3 regions of the Gracilibacillus saliphilus genome follow, and region 1 is predicted to be linked to each of the others. Evidence: riboswitches for the same ligand, from Rfam matches in the RefSeq annotation. Region 1 holds a riboswitch; each other region holds the start of a gene.
What was found. A riboswitch is a leader RNA that binds a small molecule or an ion and turns the genes downstream of it on or off. The one in region 1 is predicted to bind S-adenosylmethionine.

Region 1 (4,294 bases):
TTTGATTATAATTCATAGGGTGTTTCCTGATAAACATAATAATTCAGCCAATTAGAGATCAATATATTAGAATGTGTGCGCCAGCGTAGTTTTGGTGTTTGATTCGGATCATTATTCGGATAATAATTTTCTGGTATGATCGGGTTTAATCCAGCTGCCATATCCCGATCAAACTCTTTCTTTAATGTTAAAGCATCATATTCTGGGTGGCCTGTAACAAAGATTTGTTTACCATCTGTTGAGGCGACCATATATACTCCCGCTTGCTCCGACTCACTTAATATCTTCAATCTTGAGACCTTTTCGATATCTTCTTTTCGTATATCAGCATGACGTGAATGGGGCACTAAAAACTCCTCATCAAAACCACTGACTAACTTCTCTCTTGGTTCATTGAGCGTATGTGTATAAATGCCTGATAATTTTTCCGGCATCATATACTTATCTACCCCGTAATGATAGTAGAGACCTGCCATTGCACCCCAACAAATATGCAGGGTAGAGGTGACATTCGTTTTACTCCACTTCATAATTTCAGACAGTTCATCCCAGTAATTCACTTCTTCGTAAGCTAGTTTTTCAATTGGTGCACCAGTAATGATTAGTCCATCATATCTATTAGCCTTTACATCATCAATCGATTTATAAAATTGCTTTAAATGCTCTACCGATGTATTCCTGGAAGTATGTGTACTCGTATGCAATAATCCTACCTCTAATTGTAATGGGCTGTTTCCTAATAATCGTAATAAATGGGTTTCGGTTTGCTGCTTTAATGGCATTAAATTTAATATTAATATTTTAAGTGGCCGAATGTCTTGTTTAAATGCCCGGCTTTCATCCATAACAAAAATATTCTCTTCTTGTAACTTACTCTTGGCTGGTAATAAATCCGGCACTTTGATAGGCATTTTTTGTGGCTCCTTTGTTAATAAATTCCCTAAAATGAAAAAATTCACGATAACATCTATTTTATCGATATTTTGGATTAAAATAAAGGGAAATGTTTTAAAATTCTGACATATTATATTTCTAATATTATGGTTAAAAAGGATGCCCTCCTATACGTAAGGCATCCTATCTATTACGACATCCATTTTGGTGGTGTATCTTTTCCCCAATAAACTTCTGCTATCGGGAAGTGCTCTTCGAATTGATCGACTTGCAAATGATAGTGGAATTGAAAATAATAACCGTCTTGTGGTCTTCTTAACCGATTGACATGAAACTTTGCAACATTTTCTTTATCTTTTATATGGTATAAGTTAAAGATACGCTCTCCATATCCGCCTGAGGGCTCTTCGGCAATCATTAAATATTGGCTTTCTTCTTCACCAATTTCTTTATATAGTGCATCTAATACCGTTTCAAGATTTGGTAAGACAGTTCGATTAAGATCTCCATTCACTTTTGCCGAGATTTTTGTACCTAGCTTTGTTTGCACTTGTTCTTTTGCAAGATGATTTAATTCCTCGAGATAAAGTTGATTCGAGTCTTCAAGAATTAAGTTTTCTTCTGTTATCGAATCTTCAATTTCTTCTTTATCTACTTGTTTCGACTGATCTTCGCTTGGCTCAATGTCCTTTTTGCCTAGGTCTACATCAGCATTAGTGTAGATAGGGGGAACATATAACCCAAGCGTTAATATCGTCACTAATAAAACGGTTAATTTTTTCATCCACATTTTCATCTCGATCGAACTCCCTCACATCGACTTACTAAAATTTTATCATTTTTTACTAATTTGTCCATACATGTAAAGGGGTTTTTCATTTTTTACATAATTTTTACTTATGTTTGTGCTAAGCTTTGTCTCGGAATTTCTGGTTGTTCTGCATCAATCACTTCACCATTAAGGGAGTTACCTAATGTAACAACAATTTCAAGAATTATTTTTCCATCATTTGTACATTCTCCTCACCTTATTTTGAAATAAAAAAATCCTTCCCTATAAAAGATAGAGAAGGATTCTACGATTAATTACATTATACTACACAAAAAACAATCGTGGTCGAATCTTCTCATCTTCGAATCAAAATCGATTCTCTGAAAGTGGCACCGGGCACATACGTGCTGGTTGCCGAGGCTTCGCAGGGTCAGTCCCTCCACCTCTCTGGATAAGAAAATCTTGCGTTTTATTAAATTGTAAATACATCACTTGGATTTGCTACAAATCATATCATACTACTTAAAAAACAACAAGCGCTTTTTTTAATTTTCAGATAATAGTATAAATCTGTTCATTTCACACCAAAATAAGGATGATAGTTTACGTACAAATAAGGTGGGAAAAACAATGGATCAAGAACATATTGATAAGTGGAAAGACCTTGAACATGATTTAGACCATGCCATTCCGGAAGAAGTCCTTCCAGATATCGCTTATTACCGGACTCTTGTTGTTAACGTCATCATGATCGGTGCTCCAAATGAAGATTGGGTCTTAATCGATAGTGGCACGCGCAAATATCATGATAGAATTCTTCACGCTTGCGAATACCGTTATGGCAATAAACCACCACAAGCAATTATATTAACCCATGGTCATTTTGATCATATCGGTTCCGCGAAAAAATTGACAGAATACTGGAACGCACCAATATATATCCACGAAAACGAAATGGATTTTGTCACAGGCAAGAAGGAATACCCTCCAGGGGATCCAACTGTTGGTGGAGGAATGATTTCATTATTATCAACAATATTTCCTACCAAGCCAGAACACTTGGAAGGTCTTGTAACAGCATTACCAAATGATGGTTCTGTTCCTTTTCTCGAGGATTGGCAGTACATCAAAACACCCGGACACACCCCCGGTCACATTAGTTTGTTTCGTGAAAAAGATCGTGTTTTAATTGCAGGTGATGCCCTTTCAACTGAAAAACCAGAGTCATCCTGGGCAGTGTTTTTCCCTTTACAGCACGTTTACGGACCACCTGCTTATTTTACTGAAGACTGGATTAGCGCAGAAGAGACTGTCAAAAAGCTAGCTGATCTAAACCCCGACATGATAATCGCTGGTCACGGTTTACCGATGGAAGGCGAGACAATGAAAAAGGAACTAAGAAAACTGGCAGACAACTTTATTGAACAAGCAATTCCTAAACATAAGCGTCAGTGATTAATCAATTAAATGCACTAGTCGACGAAACTACTTATACATGAGTCTTCTACAGCTATGATTTCTTGGCTATCCTCGCTTGACTTCTATACTGTTTCGTTGTGAGATGGTGTTAAATCTATTTTTGACATAAGCAGTATAGAAAGGTAAGACTAACTAAAACGAAAAAACAGTAGAAGAGTGGTATTAGCAATTTACCACTCTTCTTTATTCAATCTATCGAGAAGTTTTCATCCTACTATCGTTTCGGTTTTTTCGGACTGCCAAAACACCTATAGTCACACCACTAACAATGAAGGCAATTCCTATCAAAATCCATTGAAAGATATTGGTTGCTGTACTTGGGAGTGTGGATCCTCCACTTTTTTCAATAATTGCCTGCTCAGCTTGCTCACTATCCTTATCCAATACAGTGAAAGTACTAAAATGTTGAACATTTGCTGTTACTTTTCCGTCCTTATAATTTCCGCCAACCGATTCCCATTTTTGACTATCCTCGTTTAAGTGATAGATACTTAATTCATTTAGATTATCAATTCTTTGTTCTTTTAAGATAAAAGAAATCGTGACAGAATGAGTACCAAATTCACTTATTTCCTCATCATTCTGTTTAATAGTAAAATCATAGACAGCACTTGCAGCATGTTCTATATCAGCAAGTTTGTCCAGTGTTATAAGTGCTTCAGCCTCTACCAAAATTACGGAAGGAATGATTAACTCTACCTCATTATTTCGAATATGGAGAGCAGCTCCTTTATCTTTCAACAGTTTAACTTGATCCTCTGTTAATTGAATGGTTACTGGTCCCTTTTCTACTGGGAATTCGACAATAAGCAGATTACCATCGCTGATTTTTTCTATGTCTGATAAATCAATCGCTGCTACTCCATCGTTTATATCTGGTTTTGTGATAACAGGGACTTCCTCTGATTCACTGTCACGATCCGTACTTCCGTCAGTCGAATCCGGTTCTGAATCACTATCTGGAAGTGATGGATTGTCTTTATTTTCATCTGGTTTTTCTGAAGGATCTGTTTCATCCTCTTCTATGTCATCATCTGATGGTTCTTCATATTGTGCCATAAATTCATTAAAGGTATCCCAAATATCTCCCCAGATGATTTGGCCATTTTGATCTCTTTCAAATTCCGTAATTTCTTCTAAGACAGCTAA
Region 2 (4,294 bases), on a different contig from region 1:
GAATACGGAGACTCCTGTGGGACAGCGAGAGCTGAAGATCCACTTGGTGAAGTGCCTTTCTTCACCAAGTTAGCTGAAGCCGAGCCCACGGAAAGCGCAGTATTCTGCCGGAGCGGTTTGCATGCACTCTCTAAGTCAAGAATGATGGTAGTGAGCAATTCCTTGTCCTCGTGACTGCGCAGTTTATGTTTTTTTGTACAGCAAATTGATTCTGTTTCTTTGTCCGAATTTCTACAAAATCGGTGAAATCAATCTTGAAATAGACTCTTTAAAACGAATCCATAAGGAACGTTGTTGATAGAGAGAATATGTAAGATTGGTTACGTGCTCCATATCTTTTTCAAATTCATCAACTAGCATTTCTGCCATCGTTTCATTATATAAAAAAGCATTTACTTCGAAGTTAAGACGAAAACTTCGCACATCAATATTTGCCGTTCCAATCGATGCTATTTTGCTATCGACTACTATCATTTTAGCATGCAGGAAACCTTTTTGATAAATATAAACGGTTGCTCCGGCTTTTAACATTTCCCCGATATAGGAATAGGTTGCCCAGTAAACAAAGGGGTGATCCGGTTTGTTCGGGATCATTATCCGAACGTCCACACCTGACAGACAGGCAATCTTCAAAGCATCCAACAGGCTTTCATCTGGGATAAAATAAGGCGTTTGTATAAAAATATAATCTTTTGCTGACATAATCATTTTTATATAACCATGTTTTATCTGTTCCCATTCGGAGTCCGGACCACTTGAAACAATTTGCATGCCGACATTACCAGCAGGGACAGGTATATAATAACGTTCATTATATTCAATATCATGACGGGATGCCTGATTCCAGTCCAGAATAAACCGTGTTTGCAAATGCTTCACCGCGCTACCGGTAATGCGCAAATGCGTATCGCGCCAATATCCAAATCGCTTATCTTTCCCTAGATATTCATCACCAATATTAAAACCACCTATATAGCCGACTTTGCCATCAATAATAACCAGTTTACGGTGGTTACGGTGATTGATCTTTAAATTAACTTTCGGAATCAATGGTGGGAAAAATCCTTCAACCTCTGCCCCCGCATGCCGCATTTTTCGAATTAACTTTCTGCTTAACATCCGGGAACCTAAATCGTCATATAAAAAACGGACTTCGACTCCTTCTTTTGCTTTTTTTATCAACGCATCTGCTAAGCGTGAACCGAGATGATCAGATCTAACTATGTAATACAGTAAATGAATATGATCGGTCGCATTTTCGATATCTTCCAATAAAGAATTAAACTTTCGATTGCCATCGGTAAATATGTTAACTTCGTTATCCTGTGAAAAGATGGCATCATTATTACGTAAATGCAAGTAAAATAAATCTTTATATTGATACATCCTAGGATCATTAATAAAGAAATCTCCATTTTCAATGTCTCGCAATTGATGCTGTACAGCAGTTTTGACACCTAGCTTGCTTTTTGTATCCCATGTAAAAATCGTTTTATTACTTAATTTCCGACCAAAAATAAGATATAAAATAAAACCAAAAATTGGGATGAACGTCAAGACCATAATCCATGCCCATGTAGCAGTAGCATTTTTGCGCTCTAAAAAGATAATGGTTAAAGATAAAAGAATATTAAAAATTAAGATAAAACTAACGACCAGTTGTGTAATCTCCACATGAAGCCCTCCCTTCCCTTGACACCTTACACACTATAAATATAGCACAATTATGACCAAGCTAATAGCAATCGCTATCAGCTTAGTCGATCGTAATCGAATCATTGTCTTTTTTCGTTTTAGGACCTCTAATTTCTAACACTCCATTTTGGAAACTTGCTTTGGCTGTCCTTTTATCAACTGCATACGGCAATGTAATAGTGCGTTCGTTACGATGCTGTCTTCTTTCCTTATGATAATAATGATATGATTCATCATACTGTTCGGTTTCCTCATGATGATCTATCATTACTGTAATTTGATTACCTACTATACGCAGTTGTATTTGATCTTTTTGAAGCCCCGGCAAATCGACACTAACGATCCACTCTTGCTCTGTTTCAGCAACATCCACAGGAATTTGTTTCGGTACTTTTGCTTGTTCAAAAAAACTATCGATTGTTTCCATCACATTGCGTGTCGGTTTTTCGTAAAGAAACGCATCTAATTTCTTAATGAAGTCTTCTCCCCACTCTGGTATTCCACCTTTTTGTGCCATTTTGCTCACTCCTTTCTAATAAAATTCCCACTTTATTTTATGCATCAAAGTGACAAATGATCCTGTCGTTAATTTTTATTAATATTCTGATTTTTTATTGACGGTTTCCAATATATAACTTATAATAAGTACAATCGAATTGTATAAGTAATAACTCTTATCTAGAGCGGCAGAGGGAATAGGCCCTATGAAGCCCGGCAACCGTCAGTTTGAACATCAAATTGAAAAGGTGCTAAATCCTACAGGTTTAACCTGAAAGATAAGAGGAGGACAACTAGTATTTTCAACCTCTTCTTACCTTTTGTTAAGAAGAGGTTTTTTATTTTATAAGGAGGGTACATAATGACAAATTCGTTCCAATTTCCAGGTAGTGAAACCAATCTATTACACGGAGGACAACAAGTAGACCCTGCAACAAATGCTCGTGCTGTTCCAATCTATCAAACTACGTCTTACGTATTTAACGATACGGAACATGCACAGAATTTATTTGCTTTAGCAGAAATGGGCAATATTTATTCTCGGATTATGAATCCAACAGTTGATGCGTTCGAACAACGTATTGCCCTGTTAGAAGATGGCGTAGCAGCAGTCGGTACAGCATCTGGTGCATCTGCTATTACGTTAGCTATTTTAAACCTTGCAAATGCAGGGGATGAAATTATTGCAGATAGTAATTTATACGGTGGTACTTTTAATTTGTTTAACAAAACATTGCCTAAATACGGTATTGACGTGAAATTTGTAGACGGAACAGATCCAGAAAATTTCCGAAATGCGATTACACCTAAAACAAAAGCAATTTTTGGTGAAGTAATTACAAACCCTAGTTTGAATATATTTGATATTGAATCTGTTGCTGAAATCGCGCATGAACAAGGTGTACCATTAATTATTGATAATACTTTCGCAACGCCATATGTATGTAAGCCCATTAGTTGGGGGGCTGATATCGTAGTACACTCCGCAACTAAATGGATTGGCGGCCATGGAACATCGATCGGTGGTATTGTCGTAGATAGCGGCAGATTCAATTGGAATAATGAACGATTCCCTGGCTTCACTGAACCTGATGAAACATATCACGGTATACGTTTTGGAATTGATATTGGACCACCTGCATTTGCCATTAAATTGCGGGTACAATTATTACGAGATATCGGTCCATCTTTAAGTCCACAAAATGCATTTTATTTCTTACAAGGACTAGAGACGTTACATTTACGTATTGAGCGTCATAGTGAGAACACGAAGGCTGTTGCAAATTACTTAGAAAACCATCCGCAAGTTGAATGGGTATCTTATCCTGGTCTTGAAAATCATCCGTCTCACCAATTAGCAAAAAAATATTTGTGTAACCATTTCGGCTCTATTATCGTCTTTGGTATAAAGGGTGGTAGAGAAGCAGGTCGTCAAGTGATAGATAATATTAATCTATGGTCTCATGTGGCCAATGTTGGTGACGCTAAATCATTAATAATTCATCCTGCATCTACTACACACCAGCAGTTAAATGATGAAGAATTAGAGTCTTCCGGTGTTAAAGAAGAATTAATTCGTTTATCTGTCGGAATTGAAACGGCAGATGATATCATTGCAGACCTGGATCAGGCAATTGCAAAAGCAACAAATAGTGAACCGACGATCGAGCCAAATACAGAGAAAGCCATTGCATGGGCTCTTTCATCTCCATTAGCTCGAGAGAATGGCGATATCCGTCCGAAAACAATTGCGGTAGCAGGTGATAGCGAAGATTCAGAGGCACTAACTAAATTGAATAAATTAGGTTATCAAATTGTTTCTGCAAATACTGCAGAGGGTGAAATCGATATTTTATTTGTCACCGATAGTAAGGAAGCAGCAACTGCATATACTGATCAAGCAAAAATTGTCTGGTTTGCCAAAGAGCAAACAGATAAGGAAACGAAAACTAAGGCGGAAGCAAACGGACAAATTATCGTTGAAGATAAATGTCCGTTCCAAGAAGCAGATCGCTTACGCCGAGGAGAATAACTTTCTCCCTGAACATCGTTATTTATCTCCCCAAGATAAATATAAATACATAAGACCGCAGACCTTTTA
Region 3 (4,294 bases), on a different contig from region 1:
AATTCTACCTTTATTTCTGCGATCGCTTGACCATTATTGCCAGGTTGAACAACTGTTACTCCATTAATCTTCTCTGTTAAATAACGATGTTGATGACCTGTAATACAGATATCTATTCCTTCTACTTCCTGACAAATTTGATAACCTTGATTTTCTCCTGTGAGCTCTTCGGTCGGTTCACCTGTTTTTGGATCACGTTCTAATCCACCGTGATAACTGACAACCATCACATCTGGTACTTCTGTTTCACGAATTTTTGCTACCCATTTTTTTGCAGTCTTAACAGCATCGTCAAAAGTAAGGTTTTTAATATGGTTGGGATCCTCCCAATTTGGTATGTAATGTGTGGTTAACCCTAATATAGCAATACGTATTCCCGCTGTTTCTTTGATGATATAAGGCTTACCTAAAAAAGGTTGATTCGTACTATTATCTACTATATTAGCGGAGAGCCAAGGAAAGTCAGAAGCTTCGACAGCCTCTTGTAAATATGGCAATCCATAATTAAATTCATGATTTCCAATTACCGCTAGATCATAGTTTAGTTGGTTGGCAACTTTAATCATAGGACTAGGTTGATCTGCTTGCTTTTTGGCAAAATAATAGGTGAATGGACTTCCTTGAATAAAATCGCCATTATCTATTAAGATTGTATGGTTTTTCTCTCTTATTTTTTTCAAAATTGTAGCTGCTTTTGCTAGACCGAGCTGTTCTTCTTGATTGTTGCGATAATTCGTTGGCATGATATGACCATGCACATCACTTGTTACACAAATCGAAACTGTCTTCATGTTAACTCCTCCTCTAAAACTATTATCTACATTATAACGATTTATCGTAGATTCAGGAAAAACTTTACATGATCTTAACTAATACTTAACACCAGCTTTTCATTCATTTGATATATTAAAAGTGTTCCAAATTGAGCAATGCTGCAAAGATTGCTTTCTCACAAAATGATAGCCCCTTTTTCTTTTGGCCGATGAGATATGTCATCGGCTTTTCTTTTTGCATTTAATAGATATACTTACCCTAAACCAAACCAATCACCTTTCTAGATTTAATGATATATTACACAGTAGATACAAACTGCGAAGTAGCTTAGTTACAAAGTTAACAGGACTTCTCTTCCGGGGATATCTCTTTCTCTTCCGAGGATACCTCTTTCCCTTCCCTGGATATCCTTTGCTGTTCCGGGGATATGCCCTTCTCTTCCCTGGATATAGTCGTTTATCCTCGAAAGAGAAGATCTTTTCCCTGGAAGAGAAGCCTTTTTCCTCGGAACAGATCGGCGCTTCCGGGGATATCTCTTTTCCATATCCTAAGTTACTTCGCAGTTTATTAATACTGTGTTCTACAGCAAAAAACGCATCGGGATACGGCATCCGATGCGTTTTACTCTATAACGGTGATTCTTTCTTTTACTGATGTTCTCGGAACTGGAGATAGGTTTTTGGCTGGATAACCTACCTGAATTTGTCCAACTACTCTTTCATCTTCTTTTAAACCAATCAATTCTGCTGTTTCTTCACAGAAGGCCAGTTTTCCTGTTTTCCAAAAAGTACTTAACCCTTGTTCCCATGCTAGTAAACTAAAGTTCTGGATTAAGCAACTAGAAGACGCATAATCCTCTTCTCTTAACTTTTCTTGTGGGTGTAGGGTATTAACGACAAAAAAGATAAATGGTACATTCATAATTTTATGATAAGCATTATCGCTTACTATTTTTAATTCTTCATCTGAATTACTAGTTGTTTTGGAGATTGCTACTTGCCGGTTAATGTTTGCCAGTTTTTCTTTAGCCTCTCCTTGAATAAATACAAAGCGCCATGGTTCTGTCATTTTATGATTCGGAACCCAAATAGCTGTTTCTAATAGTTCTTCGATCAAACTTTGTGAAACCTCTTTATCTTGATAAACGGCTATCGATCGACGTTCTTTAATAAGCTGATGTAAGTTCATGGAGATACCCTCCTTGTTATTGATAATCATTTTCAACTAAGTTTTATCATATCATACTTATAAGATCCGTCAAGTTTTCCCGGGCACCTCATACCATTATTTTCAAAATGTACTTGAAATTGGTTTGTCATTGTTGTAAACTACTAACAAATGTTACTAACTAAATAGCTTTTTCTTATCCAGAGAGGTGGAGGGACTGGCCCTACGATGCCTCAGCAACCGTCATTCATTGACAAGGTGCTAATTCCAGCAAGCATGATGTGCTTGAAAGATGAGAGTCTTTTTCCAATAAATCTCCGTCTTTCTATAGCCGGAGATTTTTTATTTTGTGCAGAAGAGAGGTGAAATTTTATGTCCAACTTAATTAGTCATTTGCAAAACAGGTTAATGGTCGCTGATGGAGCAATGGGAACTTTACTTTACTCCCATGGCGTAGATCGATGTTTCGAATCTTACAACACTACCCATCCCAATGAAATCCTTCAAGTTCATCAAACCTATCTTGATGCTGGAGCAGAAATCATTCAAACCAACACATACGGGGCAAATTATATCAAATTAGCACGTTTTGGTTTAGAAGATCAAGTACATCAATTGAATACCAAAGCAGTTCAACTTGCCAATACTGCTGCCAAAGACCGGGCATTTGTGTTAGGAACGATTGGTGGAATTAGAGGAGTTCAAAAAATAGTAGCTTCTAAGAAAGAAATTATCCGCAGCTTTAAAGAACAACTCTTTTCACTATTACTAGAAGGTGTGGATGGCATATTACTAGAAACATACTATGACTTCGAAGAAATCAAACAAGTCTTAGAGATTGCTAGACAAGAAACAGATCTGCCTATCCTAGCGAATGTATCCATGCATGAACCCGGTGTGATGGAAAATGGCATCCAACTTCCCGTAGTACTTCAAACACTAGAAAATATTGGGGCGGATGTTGTAGGAGTGAATTGTCATTTAGGTCCTCACTATATGATCAAAGCATTAGAATCAGTTCCGCTTCTAGAAAAGGCATTTTTGGCAGCATACCCTAATGCAAGTCTTCCAGCTTATCAAAACGGGAAGCTAGTGTACAACCAGCATAGTCACTATTTTGAACGATGCGCGAAGGAATTCCGTGATCAAGGTGTCCGGTTAATAGGGGGATGTTGTGGTACAACACCGGAACACATTCGTGCCCTTAAAGATGGTGTTGCAGACTTAGAACCTATTACGGAAAAAGAAACCAAGCAAGTAACATTCACCAAAAACACAACAGAACAGCAACCCCCATTACGAACAACACTTGCAGATAAGGCTCGAAAACGACATACCGTTATTGTCGAATTAGACGCACCAAAACATTTGGATACAGCCCCATTCATGAATGGTGTATTTGCTTTAGAAAATGCTGGGGTTGACGCAATTACATTAGCAGATAATTCCTTAGCTACTCCACGTATTAGCAATCTAGCAATGGCTGTAAAAATGAAGCAAGCAGGTTGTCATGCAACACCACTTATCCACTTGACATGTCGTGACCGTAACTTAATCGGGCTTCAATCCCATCTAATGGGACTGCATACATTAGGACTGCATGAAATTCTAGCTATTACAGGGGATCCAACTCGTATCGGCGGTTTCCCGGGAGCATCATCGGTCTTTGATGTCACATCTTTGGAATTAACAAAACTGATTAAACAGTCTAATCAAGGTCTTTCATTTTCTGGTAGTTCTCTGAAAACAAACACTCAATTTCAGGTAGCTGCCGCATTTAATCCTAATGTAGCCAATCTCGAAAAAGCAGTAAAAAGGATGGAACGGAAAATAAAGCATGGTGCGGACTACTTTTTAACACAGCCGATATTCAACCATGAGCAAATTATCCAATTACATCGACTGACTAAACATATTGATCAACCTATTTTCATTGGTATCATGCCACTTACCTCTCACCGAAATGCAGAATTTCTTCATCATGAAGTGCCAGGCATGAAGCTGTCTGACGAAGTACGAACAAGAATGCAGCGCCATGATAACCGCCAAGACAGTTTACAAGAGGGAATACAAATTGCCAAGGAGTTAATTACAACGGCTATGAATTATTTTAATGGTATTTATATTATCACGCCATTTATGCATTATCCGTTAACAGTGGAACTCACGAAGTATGTTCATCAGCAAGCTAAGTTAGTAACAAAAATATAAGATTAAAGGAGTTTTTACACAATGACAACAATTCTTAGTGCCAATTTAGGTTATCCACGGATAGGGGAAAAAAGAGAATGGAAAAAAGCAATCGAAGCATTCTGGCAAGGAGACATTAGTGAACAATCATTGAAAGCACAAA

Region 2: another riboswitch for S-adenosylmethionine. It lies ahead of GHT08_RS05395 (PLP-dependent aspartate aminotransferase family protein); the one in region 1 lies ahead of GHT08_RS15770 (YpjP family protein).
Region 3: another riboswitch for S-adenosylmethionine. It lies ahead of GHT08_RS05155 (bifunctional homocysteine S-methyltransferase/methylenetetrahydrofolate reductase); the one in region 1 lies ahead of GHT08_RS15770 (YpjP family protein).

What each region holds. Positions count from the first base shown of each region.
Region 1 is NZ_WJEB01000027.1:42,752-47,045, forward strand. It holds gene metA (homoserine O-acetyltransferase MetA) at 6-911, opposite strand; gene GHT08_RS15770 (YpjP family protein) at 1,085-1,690, opposite strand; SAM riboswitch class I at 2,019-2,124, opposite strand; gene GHT08_RS15775 (MBL fold metallo-hydrolase) at 2,297-3,121, shown strand; gene GHT08_RS15780 (bacterial Ig-like domain-containing protein) at 3,338-4,294, opposite strand, start outside.
Region 2 is NZ_WJEB01000002.1:259,054-263,347, reverse strand. It holds gene cls (cardiolipin synthase) at 232-1,674, opposite strand; gene GHT08_RS05400 (Hsp20/alpha crystallin family protein) at 1,757-2,212, opposite strand; SAM riboswitch class I at 2,367-2,478, shown strand; gene GHT08_RS05395 (PLP-dependent aspartate aminotransferase family protein) at 2,555-4,225, shown strand.
Region 3 is NZ_WJEB01000002.1:206,937-211,230, reverse strand. It holds gene GHT08_RS05170 (bifunctional metallophosphatase/5'-nucleotidase) at 1-791, opposite strand, end outside; gene GHT08_RS05160 (nitroreductase family protein) at 1,396-1,962, opposite strand; SAM riboswitch class I at 2,135-2,240, shown strand; gene GHT08_RS05155 (bifunctional homocysteine S-methyltransferase/methylenetetrahydrofolate reductase) at 2,314-4,152, shown strand; gene metE (5-methyltetrahydropteroyltriglutamate--homocysteine S-methyltransferase) at 4,174-4,294, shown strand, end outside.